DNA from 3 places in the Pseudoalteromonas sp. PA2MD11 genome. Region 1 is predicted to be linked to each of the others. Evidence: predicted binding sites of a transcription regulator. Region 1 holds the regulator's gene; each other region holds the start of a gene.

Region 1 (7,820 bases):
TTTTAGATATTCTATTTTCGTTTAATATCGCATTAGCATTGGTGGTGTTACTGGTTACAGTTTACACCATGAAACCCCTTGAATTTGGTATGTTCCCTGCGGTTCTACTGATTGCAACCATCATGCGCTTAGCGCTGAATGTTGCCAGTACCCGTGTAGTATTACTCGAAGGTCATAACGGCGGTGATGCAGCCGGTAAAGTTATCGAGGCCTTTGGTTCGGTGGTTATCGGCGGTAACTATGCAGTTGGTTTAGTGGTCTTCCTGATTTTAATCATTATTAACTTTGTGGTTATCACCAAAGGTGCAGGTCGTATTTCTGAAGTATCAGCTCGCTTTACTCTTGATGCAATGCCGGGTAAACAAATGGCGATTGATGCTGACTTAAACGCTGGTTTTATCAGTGCTGAGCAAGCCCGTGAACGCCGTGAAGAGGTTACCCGCGAAGCCGATTTCTATGGTTCAATGGATGGTGCGAGTAAGTTCGTAAAAGGCGATGCAATAGCGGGTATCGTTATTCTAGTGATTAACATCGTTGGTGGTTTATTTGTTGGTATGATCCAACATGATTTATCGTTCAGCCGTGCGATGGAAGTTTACACCTTGCTAACCATTGGTGATGGTCTAGTTGCACAACTGCCTTCATTGTTACTGTCAATCGGTACTGCAATCGTTGTTACCCGTCAAAATGAATCGCACAACATGGGCGACCAAGTTAAGACTCAGCTCGGTAACGAAAAGTCTTTGTATATCGCATCTGGTATTTTGATCATCATGGGTCTTGTGCCAGGTATGCCGCATATTGCATTTTTAAGCCTAGGTGGATTACTGGGTTACCTTGCTTACTTCACCCAACAACAAAAAGCCAAAGCAGAAGCCGAAAAAGCAGAGCAAGAAGCAAATGGTGGTGCGCCAGGAACAGGTGTTGCTAATAAACAAGAGCAAAAAGAACTGGGTTGGGATGATGTTCAACAGGTTGACGTTATTGGTTTAGAAGTGGGATATCGCTTAATTCCACTGGTTGATCAATCTCAAGGTGGTGAACTGTTAAATCGTATCAAAGGTGTGCGTAAGAAATTGTCTCAGGAACTTGGTTTCTTGGTACCTCCTGTGCATATCCGCGATAACTTAGAACTTGACCCAAATGCTTATAGAATCACTATGATGGGGGTTTCAAGCGGTGAGGGTGAGCTTAAGCATGGTGATGAGTTAGCGATTAATCCAGGCCAAGTATTTGGTCCAATCAAAGGGGTTGCCACAAAAGACCCTGCATTCGGATTAGATGCGGTTTGGATCAAACCAGATCAAAAAGATGAAGCACAATCACTTGGCTACACAGTCGTTGATTCAGCAACTGTGGTTGCAACTCATATTAGTCAGTTACTTACTAATAGCGCAGCTTTACTGCTTGGTCATGAAGAAGTGCAAAACTTATTAGATATGTTAGCGAAGAGTCATCCTCGTCTTGTTGAAGGGCTGGTTCCTGATGTATTACCACTCACTACTATCGTAAAAGTGCTACAAAACTTACTCAATGAAGGGGTGGCAATTCGCGATATGCGCTCGATTGTTCAAACTCTTGTTGAGTATGGCCCACGTAGCCAAGACCCTGATGTACTAACGGCTGCAGTGAGAATTTCACTACGCAGACTGATTGTTCAAGACGCTGTTGGTATGTCTTCTGAGATCCCTGTCATAACCTTGGCGCCTGAGTTGGAACAGATGTTGCATCAGTCACTTCAGAATGCAGGTGACGAAGGTGCCGGAATAGAGCCAGGCCTTGCAGAGCGACTTCAACAATCATTGAATGAAGCGCACCAAAACCAAGAAATGGCCGGCGAACCTTCGATACTGTTAACGTCAGGAATGTTACGGACTGTGCTATCTCGCTTCGTTAAGTACACCATCCCAGGTTTAAGGGTGATGTCTTACCAAGAGGTACCAGACGAAAGACAGATTAAGATTGTCAGCTCAGTAGGCCAACAATAGGATAGTAAAGGGGTTGAACCATGAAAATTAAACGTTTTTTTGCTAAAGATATGCGCACTGCACTGAAAGAAGTGAAAGATGAGTTAGGTGTTGATGCGGTTATTATGTCGAACAAAAAGCTTGCTAACGGCGTTGAAATCGTTGCAGCTGTTGATTACGACAAAGCAGCCCCGAAAGCCGAAGCTAAACCAGCAGTGGCACAATCAGCACCTGCTCCACAGCATAACTTTGTTAAACCTGAGCCAATGCGTGCTAAACCTGAGCCGCAAGCGAAAGTTGCTGATAGCTTACAAGCGTTACTTGAGCGTCAAGCCCCACGCCCTCGTTCGCCAGAGCTTGCGTCAATGTTTAGTCAATCTGGTATTGATACGAGTGAACACTATCAAGCAAAAGAGCCAAGCTTTGAGCAGCAACAGCAACAGCCACAATACAAGCAAGCTCCTCGTTATCAATCGCAGGCAGCACCTCGTGTACAAACTCAAGCTCATAGCCTAGGTTTTGATGACGATTTAGATTCAGGTTTTGATGATTTAGATTCACCCTCTGAGCATAAAAACTCAGCACCTGCGAATCAATCAGAAATGACGACTATGCGGGAAGAAATGAATGCGATTCGTCAATTACTTGAACACCAAGTATCTGGCTTAATGCAACAAGATATGGCTCGCCGCGATCCGACTCGTGCATGTATGATTGACCGCTTAGCGGGTTTGGGCATTGAACGTGATGTTGCTGAGCAAATGGCCTGTTTCATTCCTGACGATGTATCACGTCAACAAGCGTGGCAAGCACTTCTGCAAATGGTTGAAAACCAAATGCATACAACGAATAACGAAATCCTGCGTCAAGGTGGTGTATTCGCATTAGTGGGTCCAACAGGCGTTGGTAAAACAACCACAGTTGCAAAATTAGCTGCACTGGGTGCTCAAAAATATGGTGCAGATAAAGTAGCGTTGATCACCACTGATACATACAGAATTGGTGCCTACGAACAACTGGCTACTTATGGTCGTATTATTGGCTGTGGTGTTAAGCAGGTAAAAGATGCGAATGAATTAGCTGAAGTGTTATACCATTTACGTAATAAGCGTCTAGTATTAATAGACACAGCGGGTATGAGCCAACGTGATTTACGTTTAACTGAGCAGTTAAATACTCTGATGCGTAATCAGCGTGTTGATATTCGTAGTTATTTAGTGTTAAGTGCGACAGCACAGATAAATGTGTTGCAAGAAACCGTAAGACACTTTAAAAAGGTTCATCTAAGTGGCTGTATCTTCACTAAATTGGATGAATCTTTAAGTTTAGGTGAGATTATTAGTATAGCGATTCAAAATCGCCTGCCAATAGGGTATCTTACTAACGGTCAGCGTGTTCCTGAAGATATTCGCGTAGCGAATGCTGAAAAACTAGTGAAAAAAGCTGAACAATTGTATTTAAAACGAGCAAAAGCACAACATTCACGACGTCAAGCAGTAGCGTCGAACACAGTAGGGATGTATGATTAACACAGTATTAGATCAAGCAAGCGGCCTGCGCAAAATGAATCAAAATAATAATAGTGGCGTTAAAGTTATCGCTGTGACTGGCGGTAAAGGTGGAGTGGGTAAAACCAATGTTTCACTCAACACCGCAATCGCATTAGGGCAGCAAGGAAATCGTGTATTAGTACTAGATGCCGATTTAGGTTTGGCAAACTGTGACGTGATGCTTGGCCTTCGTGTTGAACGTAACTTATCTCATGTTTTGTCAGGCGAGTGTGAGCTTGACGAAATTCTCGTTGAAGGTCCTGCAGGTATAAAAATTGTACCTGCGACGTCTGGTTCGCAAAGCATGGTGGAATTAACACCATCTGAGCATGCAGGCCTTATCCGCGCTTTTAGCGAGTTAAACACTGAGTTTGATATTTTAATTGTCGATACCGCCGCAGGTATTTCTGACATGGTATTAAGCTTTTCTCGTGCAGCCCAAGATGTTGTTGTGGTTGTATGCGATGAACCTACCTCAATTACCGATGCTTATGCGCTTATAAAAGTGCTTAGCCGTGAGCATGGCGTATATAAATTTAAAATTGTTGCCAATATGGTGCGCAGTTTGCGTGAAGGGCAAGAATTATTTGCTAAACTTTCAAAAGTAACGGATCGCTTTTTAGACGTTTCAATGGAGTTGGTAGCTACCATTCCTTATGACGAGAACATGCGTAAATCTACGCGACGTCAAAAGGTGATTGTTGAATTATTTCCAAACTCACCAGCTGCGGTGGCGTTTAAAACATTAGCAACAAAAGCAGTTAAGTGGCCGATCCCTAATCAACCTTCTGGCCATTTAGAATTTTTCATTGAAAAACTAGTAAACGGCTAACTATGACAACATCGGTGAATAAAGCGATGGGATATCAATCAGCACAAAACTTAAATGCGATTGTTGAAAAACATGCCTCTTTAGTTAAAAAAGTGGCGTGCCATCTAATTGCTCGTTTACCTGCCAGTGTCCAACTCGATGATTTAATTCAATCAGGCATGATAGGCCTAATTGAAGCATCAAAAAACTTTGATGCTAGCAAAGGGGCTAGTTTCGAAACTTTCGCTGGAATTCGTATTCGTGGTGCGATGTTAGACGAAATTCGTAGAGGTGACTGGGCACCACGTTCTGTTCACCGAAATGCCCGTCTAGTGGCTGAAACCATAGCCGAATTAGAAAGCACGCTAAATCGTGAACCTAAAGATACAGAAGTCGCTGAAAAACTTGATATAACGCTCGATGAGTACCATCATATTCTACATGATGTAAATTCTAGTAAAGTATTAGGTATAGAGGACTTAGGCGTTGATGAAGACGTCATTACACCTGTAGGTCAGGATTTAGGACTAGACAAACCGTTTAATAACGTTAAAAATGAGCGGTTTAACCAGTCTCTATTAACGGCTATCCAATCGTTACCAGAAAGAGATGCACTTGTTTTGTCTTTGTACTACAACGACGAAATGAACTTAAAAGAAATAGGACACATACTCGATGTTAGTGAATCGCGTGTGAGTCAGATACATGGTCAGGCGATGATTAAGCTCAAAGCAAAAATCAATGACTGGATTAATTAGTAGTAAGTAAATATAGGTTCAAACCTCACCGGAGGATGTTTTGGATAAAAACATGAAAATTCTTGTTGTTGATGATTTTTCTACAATGAGACGTATCATTAAAAATCTATTAAGGGATTTAGGTTTTACCAATGTGCAGGAAGCTGACGATGGGTCAACAGCATTGCCAATGCTACAAAATCAAGAATTTGATTTTGTTGTAACAGATTGGAACATGCCAGGTATGCAAGGCATTGATTTGTTAAGAGCAATTCGTGCTGATGATAGCCTTAAGCATATTCCTGTATTAATGGTGACAGCTGAAGCGAAAAAAGAACAAATTGTTGCTGCTGCTCAAGCGGGTGTTAATGGCTATATCGTTAAACCATTCACTGCTGCGACACTTAAAACCAAATTGGAAAAAGTGTTTGAACGTTTAGGTTAATCTAAGGGGAGAGGCTTATGTCAGCACTAGCTGCGCCTCAAATAAGTTTAGAGCAAGCTCGTCAACTTGTTGAGTTTCTTGAAAATGGTGAACAAGAAAAAGCTGATCAGCTGATACTTGAAACAGCATCAAAAGAACAATCAGAGCTGTTTGCTGAAATCGGTAAACTGACGCGACAATTACATGAAGCGCTAAAAAACTTTGATCTAGATACTCGTCTTTCAGATTTAACTACCGATGCGATCCCAGACGCTAAGCAGCGCTTAAATTATGTTATGGAAATGACAGAAAGCGCCGCTAACAAAACCATGGATGCAGTTGAAGCTAGTTTACCTATAGCGCAACAACTTGCAGATGAAATAGCGACGATTAAACCCACGTGGGATCGTTTAATGAGCCGAGAAATTGAGCTCGGTGAGTTTAAAAAGCTATGTCATAGCTTAGATAATTTTATGAATAACTCGCATACTAAAACCGATGAGCTACAGGGCTTGATGACCAATGTGCTGATGGCACAGGACTATCAAGATTTGACGGGGCAAGTAATCCGTCGCGTCATTGAGTTAGTGCGAGAAGTAGAAGACAGTTTAATTAATCTCTTAACTGTGTTTGGCAGTCAAGAAGATGGTCATCAACAACAAGAAAAACAGGCCATAGAAAAAGCACCTGCAACAAGTGATACACTAGCAGGTCCAGAAGGGCCGATTATTGATAAAGACTCTCGTGATGATGTTGTCTCAGGACAAGATGAAGTCGATGATCTATTATCAAGCCTGGGCTTCTAAGAGGAGAGTAGCTGCATGAGCTTTGAAGTCGATGAAGATATTTTACAGGATTTCCTTGTTGAGGCAGGAGAAATCTTAGAGCTTTTGTCAGAGCAATTAGTTGAGCTTGAGAACAATCCCGAAGACAAAGATCTCTTAAACGCCATTTTTAGAGGCTTCCACACTGTCAAAGGCGGTGCAGGCTTTTTAAGCATGACTGAACTTGTTGATGCGTGTCACGGTGCAGAGAATGTTTTCGATTTATTACGCCAAGGTGTTCGCAGTGTCACTCCTGAGCTTATGGATGTTATTTTACAAGCTCTGGATACCATCAACGAAATGTTCGCAACGATTCAAAATCGTGAGCAACCAGAGCCTGCAGATCCTGCGCTTCTAGACGTTCTTCATAAATTAAGCCAACCACCTACAGCGGAAGAGCTTGCAGGTGAAGATGTATCAGTAGCAGACGATGTAGCAGTTGCACCTGAAGAACCTGCTGTTGAAGAGGCTGTTGTTGATGCACCTGAAGTAACAGCTAACACGGCAGCAGACAATATTGATGAAGATGATCCATTTGCGTTTGATATGTTGTTTGATGGCGGCGGTCTTGCTGATAGTAAGGCAGAACCACAGAATATTGATGAAATTACTGAAGATGAGTTTGAAAGCCTCCTCGATGAATTACATGGTAAAGGTCAAGGGCCAGCAGCGGCTGCTCCTGAAGCTATTAGCAGTGATAGTGATGATATCACCGATGATGAATTCGACAGTTTATTAGACGAATTACATGGTGTTGGTAATTTTGGTGAAGTAAAACAAGAAAATATAGCCAAACCTGAAACAGTAAAATCTGCACAACCAACTTCTCAAGCGCCAGCAGTAGATACTACAAGCAGTGACTCAGACGATGAAATTAGCGATGACGAGTTTGAGGCGTTGCTTGATGAATTACATGGTAAAGGTACAGCTCCACAGTCTTTAGAAACGGCTGCGCCAGAAAAAGCGCCTGAACCACCTAAAGCTGAACCTGCAAAACCGGCACAGCCTGCAGCATCAAAACCGGCACCTACTCCTAAGCCTGCCGCAGCTGCACCTAAACCGGCTCCAGCTCCTGCAAAAGCACCAGCAGCTTCTGCTGCACCGAAAAAAGCGCCACCACCACAAGCTGAAACAACGGTTCGTGTTGATACCAAGCGCTTAGACGAAATTATGAACATGGTGGGTGAGCTGGTATTAGTACGCAACCGTTTGGTTAGCCTTGCAAATAACAGTAACAGCGAATCAATGGGTAAAGCCATCTCTAATTTAGATGTGGTAACTGCAGACCTGCAAGGTGCGGTGATGAAAACCCGCATGCAGCCAATTAAGAAAGTATTTGGCCGCTTCCCACGCGTTGTGCGTGACTTAGCTCGCAGCTTGAAAAAAGACATTAACCTGCAGCTGGTTGGTGAAGAAACCGATTTAGATAAAAACTTAGTAGAAGCGCTTGCCGATCCGCTCGTGCATTTAGTTCGTAACTCGGTTGACCATGGTATTGAAATGCCAG
Region 2 (7,820 bases), on a different contig from region 1:
AAACGTCGTGGCTTTGGTTTTGTTGAAATGGCTGAAGCTGATGCAGATAAAGCAATCAATCAATTAAATGATAGCGAATTCCAACAACGTACTTTAAAAGTGCGTGAAGCAAAACAAAAACAAGAGAACGAAGCTAACAGCTTTCGTGAGGGATCTGATCAGTCAGCGTAATAAGCTCAACGCTTAATTGCGAATGACCAATAGGAGCCGTTGCATAATAGTGCAGCGGCTTTTTTTTATCTGTAGTAAGAGTAAAGCCTCGTAAAGCAATTAAACTTTCAACGCGCTTAGCAATCGCTTTGCCTGAGTCAATAAGGAAGATCTGTTGTTTATAGTAGTCACTAATCGCGCTGGCTAGTAATGGAAAGTGTGTACAGCCAAGTACCAATACATCTATATCTTCTGCTATCGCTAAATCACTCAATACATTCTCAAGCTTTGCTTTATTGATTTTCTGCGTATGAAATAGTGTTTCTGCAATTTCTACCAGCTCAGTTGAGCCATATAAGCTGACTTGTGTGTCTTGGCTATGAGTACTAATTAAGTTTGCAGTATAGCGACTCTTGATAGTTGATGGTGTTGCCAGTAAACCAATATGTTTGCTGTTACTTATAGCGCAAGCGGGTTTTATCGCAGGTACTACCCCGACAACTTCTATATTTGTGTGCTGGCGAATAGTTTCTAAGGCAGAGGTAGAGGCGGTATTACACGCAATAACTAGAATATCAACTTGTAAGTTTGCTGTCTCGATAAACTGTAGTAGCGCTAAAAGGCGGGCTATGATCGTTTGCTGACTTTGCGCGCCATATGGCAATAAAGCATTGTCCATAAAATAACTATAATCAGCATCTGGGATCAATGCTTGGATCTGTTCAAGTACGGTTGTTCCACCTATACCAGAATCAAACACCATTATATGAACTGACAAACTGCTTACCTCGGATCATCAAAGGTCAGCAGTTTGCCATGCAGCTTGATAAAAAGAAAGAAAGGGCTAAGCCTCTTCTTCTGTTGCCGAGCGAAGCTTATTCATTTGCTCAAACATTGCTTTGGTATAATCCACCAGCTTACTGACTTCTTCTTTATCTTGGTTTAACCATTGTAAGATGCCAGCCAGTTCATTTTGCAAACCAATGTCACCCGCTTTATTAAACGCCTGTTTCAAGTCGTCATTAAATGGCGCTATTTTCTCAGCAACTTCTTTTTCGGGAGCAGGTTTATATTCTTCATACCCTTTGATAGCTGCTACTGTTTTGGTTTGTTTCAAATCCATGGTAAAGCCAACGAGTTGCTCGTTACCTAAGTTAAGCTCTTTAGCTTGTTCAAAGGCATCTTCTAATGAACCAGAGAAGAATGTTTCGCTAACACTCTGCAAGTCTTCCATCAATTCATTGATAGCTTGCTGCTCTTGCTCATTTAAATCACCATTGACCGACATCGAGAATGATAAATCACGTGATTGCGAAGACTCACTGACAAAGGCTTCGTTGTCGCCATTTTTGCTATAGCTGCTTGCAGACTTGCTTTCGTATGCATCAGCAAAGCTAATACTTACTTCATCACCTTCAGCGGTGGTGAAAGTGTACTCCGCGTTATTACTTAAACTGATGTATTGAGCTTGGCTTACTGAAACCGCATTAGGCTTAGGATTGAACAAGTCTTCTTCTAATTCATCAATACCTTTAAAAATACCTTCTTTAGACTTTTCGATACCCTCTTCGATGTCATCGTTAAGAATACCTGACTCTTTAAGCTCATCATACGCATCGTCGATGCCCATTTGCACACCTTTACGTGCATCACCTAGCATGCCTTTGAGTTTTTCATCATCAGCACCATCGGCTTTTGCTTTACGAAGTGCGCCGCCAACAAAGTCGAGTACGTTTTTCACGATCTCTTCAAAGTCGAACAAGGGTTTATCTTTTTTTTCTTCGGCTTTAGGTAAACCTAGTGCCTCAGCAAGTTTATCATCAAGAACTTTTGCCGCGAGCTCTCTGCCGCGTTGCTGATAACTATCTTGACGATTTTGAATGGTAGGCTGCTGCAGTGCCTGTTTACCATTGTATTTATTCACATTTGTATTAGGCATATAGCCTAGGTTGCCAATTTTCATGATCCGACTCCATGTTATGGTTAACTCATTATCGGCCAAAAACCACAGAACTTAAGTTTTTTGTATAAAAAAACGACACTAAAATAAATAACAAAACTAGACAAATCCTCAGCGCTCCCTACAATAGCGCCGTTATACAGCTAAGAGATAAAAGGTAATCAGCCATGGCGGTTATAAAAATTGATACAACTCAATACGATGCACAATTGAGTGAGAAAGAGCAGCGCATCACCTCACAGTTTCGACGTTTTGGGGTCGAAAAATTAGAAGTGTTCGGCTCTGATCCTATTCATTACCGCCAACGTGCAGAGTTTCGTGTTTGGCATGAAGGTGAAGACCTGTTTCACATCATGTTTGATCAACAAACTAAAGAAAAGATCCGCGTTGATGAGTTTGACCCTGCAGCACCTTTAGTGGGTGAAGTGATGCAAGCGATGATCGAAAACTTAAAAGACAATGAAGTTCTGCGCCGTAAGCTGTTTCAAATCGATTACCTTTCAAGCTTAAGTGGTGAGATCCTTGTTAGCTTGTTGTATCACAAACAACTAGATGAGCAGTGGCTACAAGCAATTAAAGAGCTTAAAGCAAAACTGAGCACACAGTTTAAGATTGATTTTATTGGCCGTGCTCGTAAGCAAAAAGAAGTGATTGGTAATGACTATGTTATCGAGCGTTTAAACGTAAACGGTAAAGAGCTTATTTATCAACAAGTCGAAAATAGCTTTACGCAACCGAATGCAAAAGTAAACATCAAGATGCTAGAGTGGGCACAAGCCCTTTGCCAACCACTCAATAATGACTTACTGGAGTTATATTGTGGGAATGGTAACTTTTCGATTGCTCTTGCGGGTTCATTCGACCGGGTATTAGCCACTGAGATATCAAAATCATCGGTTTACTCAGCACAATACAATATTGCACAAAACAAGGTTGAGAACTTAGATATCATTCGTATGTCGAGTGAAGAGTTCACTCAAGCAATGAAAGGCGAACGTACCTTCTCTCGTTTAGATGGCATAGACCTGAAAAGCTATAACTGCCAAACAATCTTGGTGGATCCACCACGTGCTGGAATGGACACGCTAACTTGTGACCTAGTTGCGAACTACGACAACATTATTTATATCTCGTGTAATCCCGATACCCTAGAACGTGACCTTGATCACTTATGCAAAACCCATGAAGTAAAACGTTTTGCAATTTTTGATCAATTCCCTTACACCCATCACATTGAATCAGGTGTGTTTTTACAACGTAAATAAAATCACTCTGCCAGCGCAGCAAATAGCGCTGGCAACTGCTGCTCGCTGAATACAGCTATACCATTGTCAGTTAACAGCCTTGCAGTTAACCCCATCCCTGAAATTTTCTTTCCTGAATGACTACCATCGTAAATAGTATTGCGACCACATGACGGGCTTGATTCTTTTAACAACGCATAGCGAATGCCCTGCTTTTTGCAAAGTTTAAGTGCTTGTTCTGCGCCATAAGCAAACTGCACTGTGACATCTTGCGCATCTTTGGTAAGTACTCTACCCACTTTGATTTCTGCAGGCGGCCTTGGTGTAGGTAAGCCACCAGCTACTTCAGGGCAGAATGCAACGAGCCTTTCTTGCTGTTTAAGAGTTTCTAAACCAGGATGGAGTAAGTTTTGCGATTGCCCGTCATAACGAACAGGGTTTCCTAACAAACAGCTTGAAACTAATAGTTTTTGCATTTGCTTTACCAATAAAAAAGCTCCGCGAACGGAGCTTTGAATTAAATTTAACTAATTAGCTTATTTATCAGCTAGGTAGTTAATTAAATCTGCCATGCTCTTTGCATCACTGATGCCTGAGTCCGCACCTAAGATTAAGCGATATTTACCATTAACAATAAAAGTTGGAACGCCTTTTAAAGCACCTTTTTGTTGGTAGTATTCTTGGTCGCGTTTCATTTTAGACGCCATAGTACGTACAGAAAAGCTGTTGTAGTACTTATCAAAATCTTCAGCCGATACACCTTGTGAAACAAAGATGTCTTTCATATCAGCTAGTTCGTTAATACGAGCACGCTTACCGTGAATATGATTAAACACAGCGGCTACTAACGCGTCTTTCTGTGGTAACACATTAGCCGTCGCATAACCTTGCGCTAAGATGGTTTGAATTTCTGGGTCACGAGGACCTGAAAAATCAACATGGCTCTTTTTGAATTTAACGCCATCTTTAAGAAGTGTTTTAAGCTCTTTCACAACTGGCTCGAAGTTATTACAGTGTGGGCAGTAGAATGAGAAGAACTCTTTTACTTCTGGCTTTTTAGAAGCGCGGGCATCAATCGTTTCATAATGCTTACCTTCTTCATATTGAGCAGCTGAGGCATTTGCCGCTAAACCTAGCGTGGCAGCCATTAATACAGCTTTTACTAACTTGATCATTACTTCTTTACTCCAAAATTATTGTTTTAATAAAAATTCGACTAATTCATCAAGCATCTGCTGGCTCTTGATGGTATTTAAATTAATTTTGTATTTATCATTGACGATAAAAGTTGGTACACCTGTTAAGGCGCCCATGTCTGAATATTTTTGCTGCTTATCTTGCATCGCTTTTTCAGCGCTAATCACTGGCATGCTTGCAATTTCAGCATCAAACACTTCATTACTAATACCATTAGTTGCAAGTAGTGCTTTAACGTCTTTCATGTCTTTAAGTAAGGCACGTTGTCTATGGATGCTGTTAAAGATTTGATCAGCTACTTGTTCTGCTTTGCCATGTTGCTTAGCGATTAAGTAGGCATAGCTTAAGTTACTTTGAGTTTGCTTAGACACACCGCCTAAAAAGTTAACATGACTTTTTACAAATTCAGTCCCTTCAGGAAGACTTGCCGTTAATGCTTTTGCAACTGGTTCAAACTGAAAACAGTGTGGGCAATAAAATGAAAAGAACTCGGTTACTTGAGGTGTTGCACTTTTCTCAACTTTTAATACTTCGTATTGATTACCTGCTTCAAAATCAGCAGCAAAGGCCGCAAAAGGTAAACATAAAATGAGTAGACTTAACTTTAATTTTTTAAACATTGTTCTCTCGACTTTATTAACTTTAAAAATTTATGGTAATAATTTTAATGGTGCTTCTTGTAGCGCTGCAAGCTGTTCTTTTAACGCTAGTATTTGCTGCTCCCAGTATTTGTCTTCAGCAAACCATGAAAAGTTCCGCGGGAACGCAGGATCATCCCACCTTTTCGCCAACCAGCCCATGTAATGCACCATTCGCATCGCTCTAAGTGGTTCAATCAGCTTTAATTGGCTGTGATCAAAATCGCAAAATTCTTCGTACGCTGCGACTAAAGTGTCTAACTGTAACAGTTGATTGTTACGATCGCCACTGAGCATCATCCAAAGATCTTGAATTGCAGGCCCTTGTCGGCTGTCGTCTAAATCAACAAACATTAATGCATCACCAGACCACAGTATATTGCCGGCATGACAGTCACCGTGCAGACGAATAGTTTCAACATTTATATACTGCTGTGTGGTTTCTTTGATCACCAAATCTAAAATAGTATAAAAGGCGTTCTCTAATGCCATTGGCACCAAGTTACTTGCCTGTAACTGAACTTTAGCTGTCTTAAGATATTCTTCACAGCTGATCACAGGTCTATGTTCAAATGGCTTTGCTTTTGCTACTTGGTGCATTCGTCCAATTAAGCGGCCAAGTACATCAAGTTGATCTAAATTATCAACTTCAAAAATGCGGCCCCCCACACTTGGGAATAACGTAAACAAATAACCATCATGCTCAAATAAGCTTTGCCCTTCGATAATTACAGGTGCAACAACTGGCACTTCGGCATCAGCGAGTTCAAATGCAAATGCATGCTCTTCTAAGATTTGCGCCTTACTCCAGCGCTCTGGACGGTAAAACTTAACAACATAACGATGGCCATCTTCTGCTTTAAATTGATAAACACGGTTCTCGTAGCTATTTAATGCCAGCAGCCCTGATTCAGCATAAACACCGATACTTTCAACCGCATCTAAAATTGAATCGGGTGTAAGGTCTACAAAACTAAATTTACTCATAATGCCTCATCATATAAAAAAAGCGGGAAAATCCCGCTTTTTATTCATTCGCTCAGTGTACTTAATTATCGCGCCTTAAAGAAGTTACTCGGCTGTGAAATCTGCACATCAGGCTCACCATCGACAGAAAGTACGAACTCAAACTTCGTCATCGGCTTTTTCAAATCATATGGATCAACAACCAATGACAGTGGCACGTTATAAGACTCGCCAGAAGGTACTGTGAAAGTTTGTTTGCCAATGTACTCAAAGTTATCAAGCCCTTCAACACGAATATTAAAGGTTTGCTGATGCTGAGCTTTGTTAATTACTTTTAGTGTATAGGTGTTTTCAACTAGGCCATTAAAGTCAACACGGTATAGCTGATTACGGTCACGGATGATATCCAACTCCATCGGTTTACGCATCGCAATATTTGCCACCAGCGCCCCTGTTAACACCACTAAGATAACTAAATAACCAATTAACTTAGGGCGCAGTGCGTGTGTTTTGTTGTCTGGCGTTTCTAAGTTGCGTTCTGTGGTGTAGGAAATAAGTCCGCGTGGGTAATTCATTTTATCCATCACCCCATCACACGCATCGATACATGCACCACAGTTAATACACTCATATTGTAAGCCGTTACGAATATCGATCCCCGTTGGGCACACCTGCACACATAAGTTACAGTCGATACAATCACCTAAGCCAAGCTCTTTTGGATCTTGCTTGCGTGAACGTGGGCCGCGGCTCTCACCACGTGCCTCATCATAGCTCACGGTAAAGGTATCTTTATCGAACATAGCTGATTGAAAGCGAGAATAAGGACAAATGTGTAAACACATAATCTCGCGCATCCAACCCGCATTACCATAAGTACAGACTGCAAACACGGCTAAACAAATATACGAATACGCTGTTGCATCAAGAGTAAAAAGATCAGGTAGCAACTGGCGGATAGGCGTAAAATAACCAACAAAAGTAAACGCTGTATAAAGTGAGAATAACCACCAGCTACCGTGCTTGGCGCTTTTTCGCCAAAACTTATCAAAGTCCATCGGGCGTTGATCTAGTTTCTTTCGCTGATTAGCTGTACCTTCAAACTTTTCTTCAAACCAAATAAAAATGAAAGTCCAAACAGTTTGTGGGCAAGTATAACCACACCAAACCCGTCCATAGAAAGTAGTTACTAAGAACAACGCAAACGCCGCCAACATTAAAATGAAAGCAAGGATAGTCAGATCTTGTGGCCAAAGCGTTAAACCAAAAATGTTAAACTTTTGCCCTACCAAATCGAACAGTACAGCTTGCTGGCCATGGAAGTTGATCCAAGGTAGTAGCATGAACGCAAGCATGCCGATAAAACCAATTCGCTGCCTTAACAATTGGTGTAAGCCAGTTACAGCTCGAACATAAATACGGTTACGTGGATTAAATCTATCATCGAGGGAAGCATTTTCCGGTTTCTGGATTTTTACTTCCGTTGGGATATTTTTAACCTTAATCTGATTATCCATTAAAATTCCTCAACGCCACTAGGAAATAATACTCAAACATATGTTTGCAGTAAGAGGTTTCTGTGCCAATAAGCAAATCAGAATACATCTCATTACGTTCAAAGATTTCTGAAACTTTAAATCTATATATTGCATTATACTCAATCTA
Region 3 (7,820 bases), on a different contig from region 1:
TTTGCTGCGCAAGTTGCCCTGCAAGAGCTTGCTCAACATCGCAATCTAATGTCGCTACTAATAAATGCTCACCATACTCATTTGCTATTTTCTCTAAAATTGCAGCTTGCTGATGGCACTCTGGGTTTTGCGCAGAGTAAAAAGTAAGTAGCACTAGCTTTTCAGCTGACGTTTCACCCAATGCTTGCTGCAAATTTTGTGGGGTAAGGTTTATCATATTATTCATTTGATTGATTGCACTATATAAGTATTTAGGTTTTTATATAGTGGCAAACATAACAATTACAAGTCCCACAGGTCGAGGTCATTATGAAATTATCTGCTATTTCTGCAGCTTTATTACTTCTTAGTCCATTCGCACAAGCAACAACGCTCGATTTAAATCTCAAAAAAACTATGCCTAAGATTGAAAAGCTTTATTTAGATTTACATCAATCTCCTGAGTTGTCATACCACGAAAAAGAAACGGGCCAAAAGCTTGCAAAGCAATTAAAACAACTGGGCTTTACTGTTACAGATAATGTAGGTGGTTATGGCGTTGTTGGTATTTATGAAAACGGTGATGGCCCTACAGTAATGATCCGCACTGATACTGATGGACTACCAATTGTTGAGCAAACAGGAAAACCTTACGCCTCTAAAGTGACTGTAACAAATGATGCTGGTGCAACAGTTGGCGTAATGCATGGTTGTGGTCATGATATTCACATGAGTTCATTTATTGGCACAGCACAACAGTTAATGACACATAAAGATCAGTGGCAAGGTACGTTAATGATGGTCGCACAACCTGCAGAGGAAGTTGGCGGTGGTGCAAAAGCAATGCTTAAAGAAGGGCTTTTCACTAAGTACCCTACTCCAGATCATGTTATTGGTTTGCATGTAAGTGCAAGTGTTCCTGCTGGTAAAGTTAGCATGAAAACTGAATATACAATGGCAAGTGTTGACTCTGTTGATATTACAGTAAAGGGCAAAGGCGGTCACGGTGCCTACCCACACACAACAATAGACCCAGTTGTGATTGCTTCACGTATTGTATTAGCACTGCAAACTATTACTAGTCGCGAATTGTCACCACTCGAGCCGTCAGTGATCACCGTTGGCTCAATTCATGGAGGCTCTAAACACAATGTCATTTCAGATGAAGTAAAACTACAACTTACATTACGTAGCTATAACCCTGAAGTTCGTTTACAACAAATCGCGGCAATTAAACGAATTACTAAAGGCATCGCATTAAGTGCTGGGCTTGACGAAAGCTTAGCACCAGAAGTCTATGTGCATGAAGATGAGTCAATTCCTTCAACTTATAACAATCCTGCACAAACCAATGTAGTGCGTTCAGCAATTGCTAACGCTATTGGTGAAGACAATGTACTTGAAACTGAAGCAGTCATGGCCGGTGAAGACTTTGGCCTTTATGGCCGTACAGAACAAAATGTGCCGATTACTTTGTTTTGGTTAGGCGGTGTTGAACCGAGTCAATATGACTCAGCAATGCAATCTGGCGCAACATTACCTTCTTTACACTCAAGTAAGTTTGCACCTGATTACAAAAAAGCACTTCCTACTGGAATTACAGCAATGAGTAACGCCGCGGTTGCCCTATTCAACAAAAAGTAGTTTAGGCTGAGTTAGCTCTGGGCTTAGCCTTCCTTTTAAAACGTCGCTTTTGCGGCGTTTTTGGTAACTGGGCAAAGACTTGGCTATCGCATTGCTTGGCTTGCTCAACTAAAGCATGTAACTCTTCCAACAATGGTGTTAAAAATTGCTGATAACTCATATGCTGTTCAGCGATATTACCTAACGATGCTTCCCACTTAGCTGTTAAGTCAGGGCTAGCAAGCTGTTCTGGTAATGTACTTATGAGTGCTTTACCTGTTGCGGTAGCCAGAATGTTTTTACCCTGACGTTCTAAAAAACGGCGTTTAAATAAAAGCTCAAGAATACCGGCTCGCGTAGCTTCAGTACCAAGACCATCTGTTTCCTTAAGGATCTTTTTAATTTCTGGGTCTTTCACATACCGACTGATGCCTGTCATGGCACTTAATAAGGTCGCATCAGTAAAATGCGCTGGCGGTGTCGTCATTTTGTCTACTACTTCACCTTGATTGCAATGCAGCTGTTGACCTTTTTCAAGTGGTGGTAAGGTTTGCTCATCTTTTAACTCTGTTTTGCCCATTAATATTTTAAAGCCTAAGCTAACATCTTGCTTAGCTGCTGCTTTAAAAAGCCCACCCGCAATTTCAACCGTTATTTTGGTTTCGTTAAATAGATAGTCTGGATAAAATTGGATTAAATAATGACGACAGATCAAGCGATAGATTTTTTGTTCATCACTATTTAAGGACGCTGAGCGAAGTTGTTTTTCGGTAGGAACAATAGCGTGGTGAGCTGCCACTTTGCTGTCATTAAAACATTTACTCCGCTTACTGGTATCAGCTTGCTTACAAGCTTCAATTGCTTGACCTTCATTATTAGCGATGGCGGCAATAATACTCGCGGCATCTTTATGATGATCTTTTGGTAAATAGCGATTATCTGAACGAGGGTACGTAATTAACTTATGACGCTCATACAAGTTTTGGCAGGTATCTAGCACTTTTTGTGCAGGCATTGAAAACGCCTTTGCCGCATCAATCTGTAAAGCGGATAAATTATAAGGTAGCGGTGCCTGTTGTTTTTTTTGCTTTTGCTCAAGCTCAACCACTTTAGCTGGTTGATTAGTTATACGTGACACAACATTTTCAGCAAGCCCCCTATGCAATACTCGCCCTTCTTCATCTTGATAAGGTTCACATGCTTTACTGGGTTGCCACTTTGCAACAAATGTTTGCTGCTGCTGAGTTTCAAGGTGCGCTAAAACTTCGTAAAAAGGTTTTGCTACAAAATTAGCGATTTCATTATCACGATTAACGACTAAACCTAAAATAGGCGTTTGAACACGCCCAACAGATAGCACATTGCCAAATCCAGCTTTTTGCCCAGCAAGCGTATAGGCTCGAGTTAAATTCATGCCAAATAACCAATCGGCACGTGATCGAGCTAAGGCAGACACGCTCAAAGGAATAAAATCGCGGTTCGATTTCAAATTATTTAGTGCTTTTTTAACTGCACTTAAGTTTAAGTCGCTGATCAAGAGTCGTTGAATTTGCTGTTTTTTGGCTTGGCTAAGTTTAACCTGTTCGATCACTTCATCAACCAATAACTGACCTTCACGATCAGGGTCGCCGGCATGAATTATTGTACTTGCCTGCTTAATGAGCTTTTTTAGTACAGTAAGTTGTTTGCGTGTTTTTGCTTTAGGTATTAATTGCCATTGTTCTGGCACGATAGGTAAATGCTCAAATCGCCATTTTTTAAAACTTGCATCGTAATCATCGGGCTCTGCTTGCTCAAGTAAATGACCAATACACCAAGAGACACAATCTCCATTACCAAGCTCTATATAACCATCATGTTTTTTTTGTGGTTTTGGTAGAGCATCTGCAATGGCTCGTGCCAAGGATGGTTTTTCGGCAATGTAAAGTTTCATAACGCAACACTAAATACTGTTTTTATAAACAGTAGTCTAGCACAGGATTTTTAACGAAGAAACGCCTTAAGCTTGCTGGCTTCGTCGAGTAAAAAGATAGATAAGTGGTAGGTAACATACGACCACAGTACCAATATTGATTAGCGGTAGCAGGGTCTTATACATGTAAGTGCTGTAAGACAAATCCCAAAGGTGGCGGTCAACTAAACGGAACAGTTGCAAAATAGGCGCCATTATCACAACCAACTGCCCTAAAACACTTTGCCATAAGTAGACTTTATCTTTAATACCTAAGTAAGCAATGATTGCCATCCAAGCAATATCATTAAAAGCCCAAACGACATAGCGCCAAATATAAATGTCATCAAATTCACGTAAGCCGCTATGAATTAAGGTACCGTATAAAAAGAAACATGCTGTTATTACGGTAAAGTGGAATGCCTGCCAATCTTTGCGGAGGTAGAAAACGAAAATAGCAGGGCTCAGAATGAACACCCAGCTATTATTCAAAATTGAGATGGCATATACAAACCAATCAGGCAAAATTAACTAACCTTAATCTGTTTTACCATCATCGTCGCCACTACCATTACCAGGCATGTAGCTATATTTATCAACTTTTTTCATTTTTATTCTCTATTACATTTGTTAATGAGGCTTAACTTTAATTGATTTACTGCCTTACATCAATAGGTTCAGATTCGTGTGCTTTACCTTGCATAATAGAGATTTCAACACGGCGATTTCGCTTACGATCTTCATCGGTTACATTTGGTACTAGAGGCCTGGTTTCTGCGTGGCCGACTACCATCATACGGGACTTATCAAACCCTGGCGCTTTTTCCATTTCACTGGCAACTGCCACCGCACGTTTTGATGATAAATCCCAATTATTAGTATAAAGCTCATTCGATACTTGGAAGTCATCAGTGTGACCTGACACGGTTATTTCACCCGGCACATCTTTTAACAGCGTAGCAATATCACGAATAATAGGTTTAAACTTTGGCTGTAAAAAAGCACTACCTGATGGGAATGAACCATTCTCACGAATGCGAATAATAATTTGCTGACCTAATGACTCAAGCTCAATTGCCCCATCCATAATTTGCTGTTCTAGTTGCTGGGCAATTTTCTTCACAAGTTCATTGGTTTGTTCTTGATCAGCTGCAGAAATTGACTGTTCTAAAGCTTGTTGCTGAGCCGTACTTTGCGATTCACCACCACGTTTATTACCGCGCTGTTCTTGACGCCCCCCGGCAGAGCTTTCGTCGCCAGCCTGAAACTCAAGCATTTGTTGCGTCATTTCTACGGTTTGTTGTTGAATCGTTTCAATAGGAGTAGGTTCAGGTTTACCCGGAGTGAACTCCATGGCAATGACCGAGGTTCCCTTTGGAATATCTTTTACTTCAATTTTATTTTGTACACCAAAAGCAAACTTCATGGAGCCGGCAATTTGCTTAAACTTCAGTACGTCCATTTCTGAGAAAGCAAGCAAGAGTACAAAGAAGCACATTAATAATGACATTAAATCTGCGAAGGTTCCCATCCAGGCGGGTAAACCCGGTGGTGGACATTTGCACTCTTCATCTGACATGCTCTACTCCTCGGTATCAACTTTACGTTTTGATTCGGCTAAGTAGTTTTTCAAAATACCTTCAATTACTTTCGGGTTCTGACCGTCTTGAATACCTAGCACCGCGTCAAGAATTAAGCGTTGATTAAGGGCTTCTTCGTCTTTACGCAGTTCTAGTTTTACCTGAATTGGAATAGCAACAACGTTTGCTAAGAAAGCACCATAGAGAGTTGTTAAAAGGGCAACTGCCATTGCTGGGCCGATTGCCTTTGGGTCATCCATGTTTGATAACATAGCAACCAGACCGATTAGCGTACCGATCATACCCATTGCAGGAGCAATATCGGCAAGTGATTTGAATAAACCAGCACCGAGTTCATGACGGTTAGCAGTAAGAGAAATATCTTTTTGCAGCGTGGCGCGAACGACATCAGCATCATGACCATCCACTAACATATCGACCCCTTTACGCATAAAACCGTTGGGGATTTCAGCTTCTTCTAATGCTAAGAAGCCACCTTTACGTGCTGAATCAGCTAATTCTACTGCTTTTTCAATTAATTCTTCCGGAGATTCGATTTTGAACATAAAAGCTTTTGCTGCCACTTTACCTATGCCCAAAAATTGCCCCATGGTGAAATTTGATAATACAATAAAAATCGAACCACCAAATACAATGACCACCGAAGGCGTGTTGTAAAACATTGCAACTTGGCCATCACTACTTAACACCATCGACATAGCAATTAAGCCTATGGCACCAAGAATACCTATTATGGTTGCTAAATCCACATACCCCTCCAGAGGAACAATTACACGATACACTCAAGTATCAAATTTTTATTATTAACTGCTTATCGGCAAGCAGTTGAAATACTTAAATCATTAAATGAATTAATTTTATTTTAATGTAAGATTTTTAAGCTACAAGTTTAAGCTGTATTTAAAATCGTAAAAATAGCATACTAAAAATGAATTATGCGTAAAAAAACACATCATTCTTTGACCTAGTTTAGCATTCCCCCTAAAATTGGCCTCACTTTCTAACAGCTATCGAGGCCACAATGGCAACAAAGAAACCAGAAAACTTAAGCTTTGAAGAAGCACTGGATGAATTATCTCAAATTGTTGCACAAATGGAGCAAGGTGAATTGTCACTGGAACAATCACTAAAACAATTTGAACGCGGCATTGCGCTAGCAAACGCTTCGTCTGGTAAGTTACAACAAGCCGAACAAAAAGTTGCCATTTTAATGGGTAACGATAGCCAAGCGCCTCTTAGCAATTTTGATTCAAACTTGGACTAATTAAGTGCAATTAAAAGAACAATTACAACGCGCTCGTGAAGACGTTGAAGCACATTTAAATCGCTATTTTGAACAGCCACTTAAAACCGAAAAAAACATCAAAGAAGCCACCCACTACGGTGTTCTAAATGGTGGTAAACGCTTACGTCCTTACCTTGTATATGCAACGGGCCGGATGATGGGCGCGGACAAGGCCGATCTTGATATTCTTGCCGCCGCTATTGAGTGTATTCATAGCTATTCTTTAGTTCATGATGACTTACCAGCAATGGATGATGATGACTTAAGACGTGGCCGCCCTACCTGTCATATTGTCTATGGCGAAGCACAAGCCATACTCGCAGGTGATGCCTTACAAACACTGGCATTTGATTTAATTGCCAATCATCAATTTGCTGTTTCTGCGAGCCAGCAAGTAAAAATGATTGCCTCATTAAGCAAAGCCTCAGGTATTGAAGGTATGGTAGGTGGGCAAGCACTGGATATTGAAGCGACCGATAAAGAAATTACAGTTGCTCAGCTAGAGCGCATTCATCAGCTAAAAACGGGTGCCTTGCTTAATTGTGCAATTACACTCGGTGCATTGAGTGCAAAAAGCTGTGATGAACATACACTCGCGCAATTAAACCTATTCGGTCAAGCAATTGGGCTGGCCTTTCAGGTACAAGACGATATCCTTGATGTAGAAGCTGATACTGAAACATTAGGTAAGCCACAGGGTTCCGATGTTGCTGCAAACAAAGCAACCTACCCTGCTTTATTAGGGATGGCAGGCGCAAAGCAAAAAGCACAAGATTTGCTGGCTCAAGCCCATCAAGCTCTTGAGGCTATTGATTACGACACCAGCGAATTGGCGAGTCTTGCAAGCTATATTGTTGAACGCAATTATTAATACCTAAAAAGAAAGACAAAATAACTAAAAAATCGGAGCGGCAATGGGCTATAATGCACTCTGGTTAGCGAAGGATGTATAAAAAATCATGACACTTGATAGTAGCAAGTATCCATTATTAAGTTTGGTTGACGAACCAGCACAACTGCGTGATTTAGCGCAAGACAAGTTACCTGCGTTTAGTAAAGAGTTACGCGAATACCTACTTAACTCAGTTTCGCAAAGTAGTGGTCATCTAGCATCAGGTTTAGGCACTGTTGAGTTAACAGTTGCACTGCATTATGTTTATAACACTCCTGAAGATCGTTTAGTTTGGGATGTGGGTCATCAAGCATACCCGCATAAAATCTTAACGGGTCGTCGTGACCAAATGCATACTATTCGTCAAAAAGACGGTTTGCACCCATTCCCATTCCGTGAAGAAAGCCCATACGATACTTTCAGTGTTGGTCATTCGAGCACCTCAATTTCAGCAGCCTTAGGTATGGCCATTGCTGCAGAAAAAGAAGG

What was found. Region 1 encodes FliA, which starts transcription of late flagellar genes. Its sites were predicted from a motif close to CTAAAGNTNNNNNNNNNNNNGCCGATA; they were not measured.
Region 2: ISP07_RS20095 (DUF5610 domain-containing protein) is a predicted target of FliA. The motif match lies at 2,143-2,169, and genes of this name have one in related genera.
Region 3: pomA (flagellar motor protein PomA) is a predicted target of FliA. The motif match lies at 5,967-5,993, and genes of this name have one in related genera.

The regions. Positions count from the first base shown of each region.
Region 1 is NZ_JADKNF010000003.1:59,186-67,005, forward strand. It holds gene flhA (flagellar biosynthesis protein FlhA) at 1-1,988, shown strand, start outside; gene flhF (flagellar biosynthesis protein FlhF) at 2,009-3,496, shown strand; gene ISP07_RS05005 (MinD/ParA family ATP-binding protein) at 3,489-4,349, shown strand; gene ISP07_RS05010 (RNA polymerase sigma factor FliA) at 4,376-5,086, shown strand; gene cheY (chemotaxis response regulator CheY) at 5,127-5,510, shown strand; gene ISP07_RS05020 (protein phosphatase CheZ) at 5,528-6,295, shown strand; gene ISP07_RS05025 (chemotaxis protein CheA) at 6,311-7,820, shown strand, end outside.
Region 2 is NZ_JADKNF010000029.1:659-8,478, forward strand. It holds gene ISP07_RS20085 (RNA recognition motif domain-containing protein) at 1-171, shown strand, start outside; gene murI (glutamate racemase) at 134-928, opposite strand; gene ISP07_RS20095 (DUF5610 domain-containing protein) at 995-2,113, opposite strand; gene trmA (tRNA (uridine(54)-C5)-methyltransferase TrmA) at 2,278-3,375, shown strand; gene ISP07_RS20105 (DUF523 domain-containing protein) at 3,378-3,830, opposite strand; gene ISP07_RS20110 (thiol:disulfide interchange protein DsbA/DsbL) at 3,891-4,529, opposite strand; gene ISP07_RS20115 (thiol:disulfide interchange protein DsbA/DsbL) at 4,548-5,171, opposite strand; gene ISP07_RS20120 (serine/threonine protein kinase) at 5,202-6,176, opposite strand; gene ccoG (cytochrome c oxidase accessory protein CcoG) at 6,242-7,672, opposite strand.
Region 3 is NZ_JADKNF010000005.1:256,593-264,412, reverse strand. It holds gene ISP07_RS08735 (tetratricopeptide repeat protein) at 1-226, opposite strand, end outside; gene ISP07_RS08730 (M20 metallopeptidase family protein) at 310-1,623, shown strand; gene ISP07_RS08725 (DNA topoisomerase III) at 1,625-3,535, opposite strand; gene ISP07_RS08720 (hypothetical protein) at 3,602-4,078, opposite strand; gene ISP07_RS08715 (flagellar motor protein MotB) at 4,209-5,132, opposite strand; gene pomA (flagellar motor protein PomA) at 5,136-5,903, opposite strand; gene xseB (exodeoxyribonuclease VII small subunit) at 6,176-6,418, shown strand; gene ispA ((2E,6E)-farnesyl diphosphate synthase) at 6,423-7,310, shown strand; gene dxs (1-deoxy-D-xylulose-5-phosphate synthase) at 7,399-7,820, shown strand, end outside.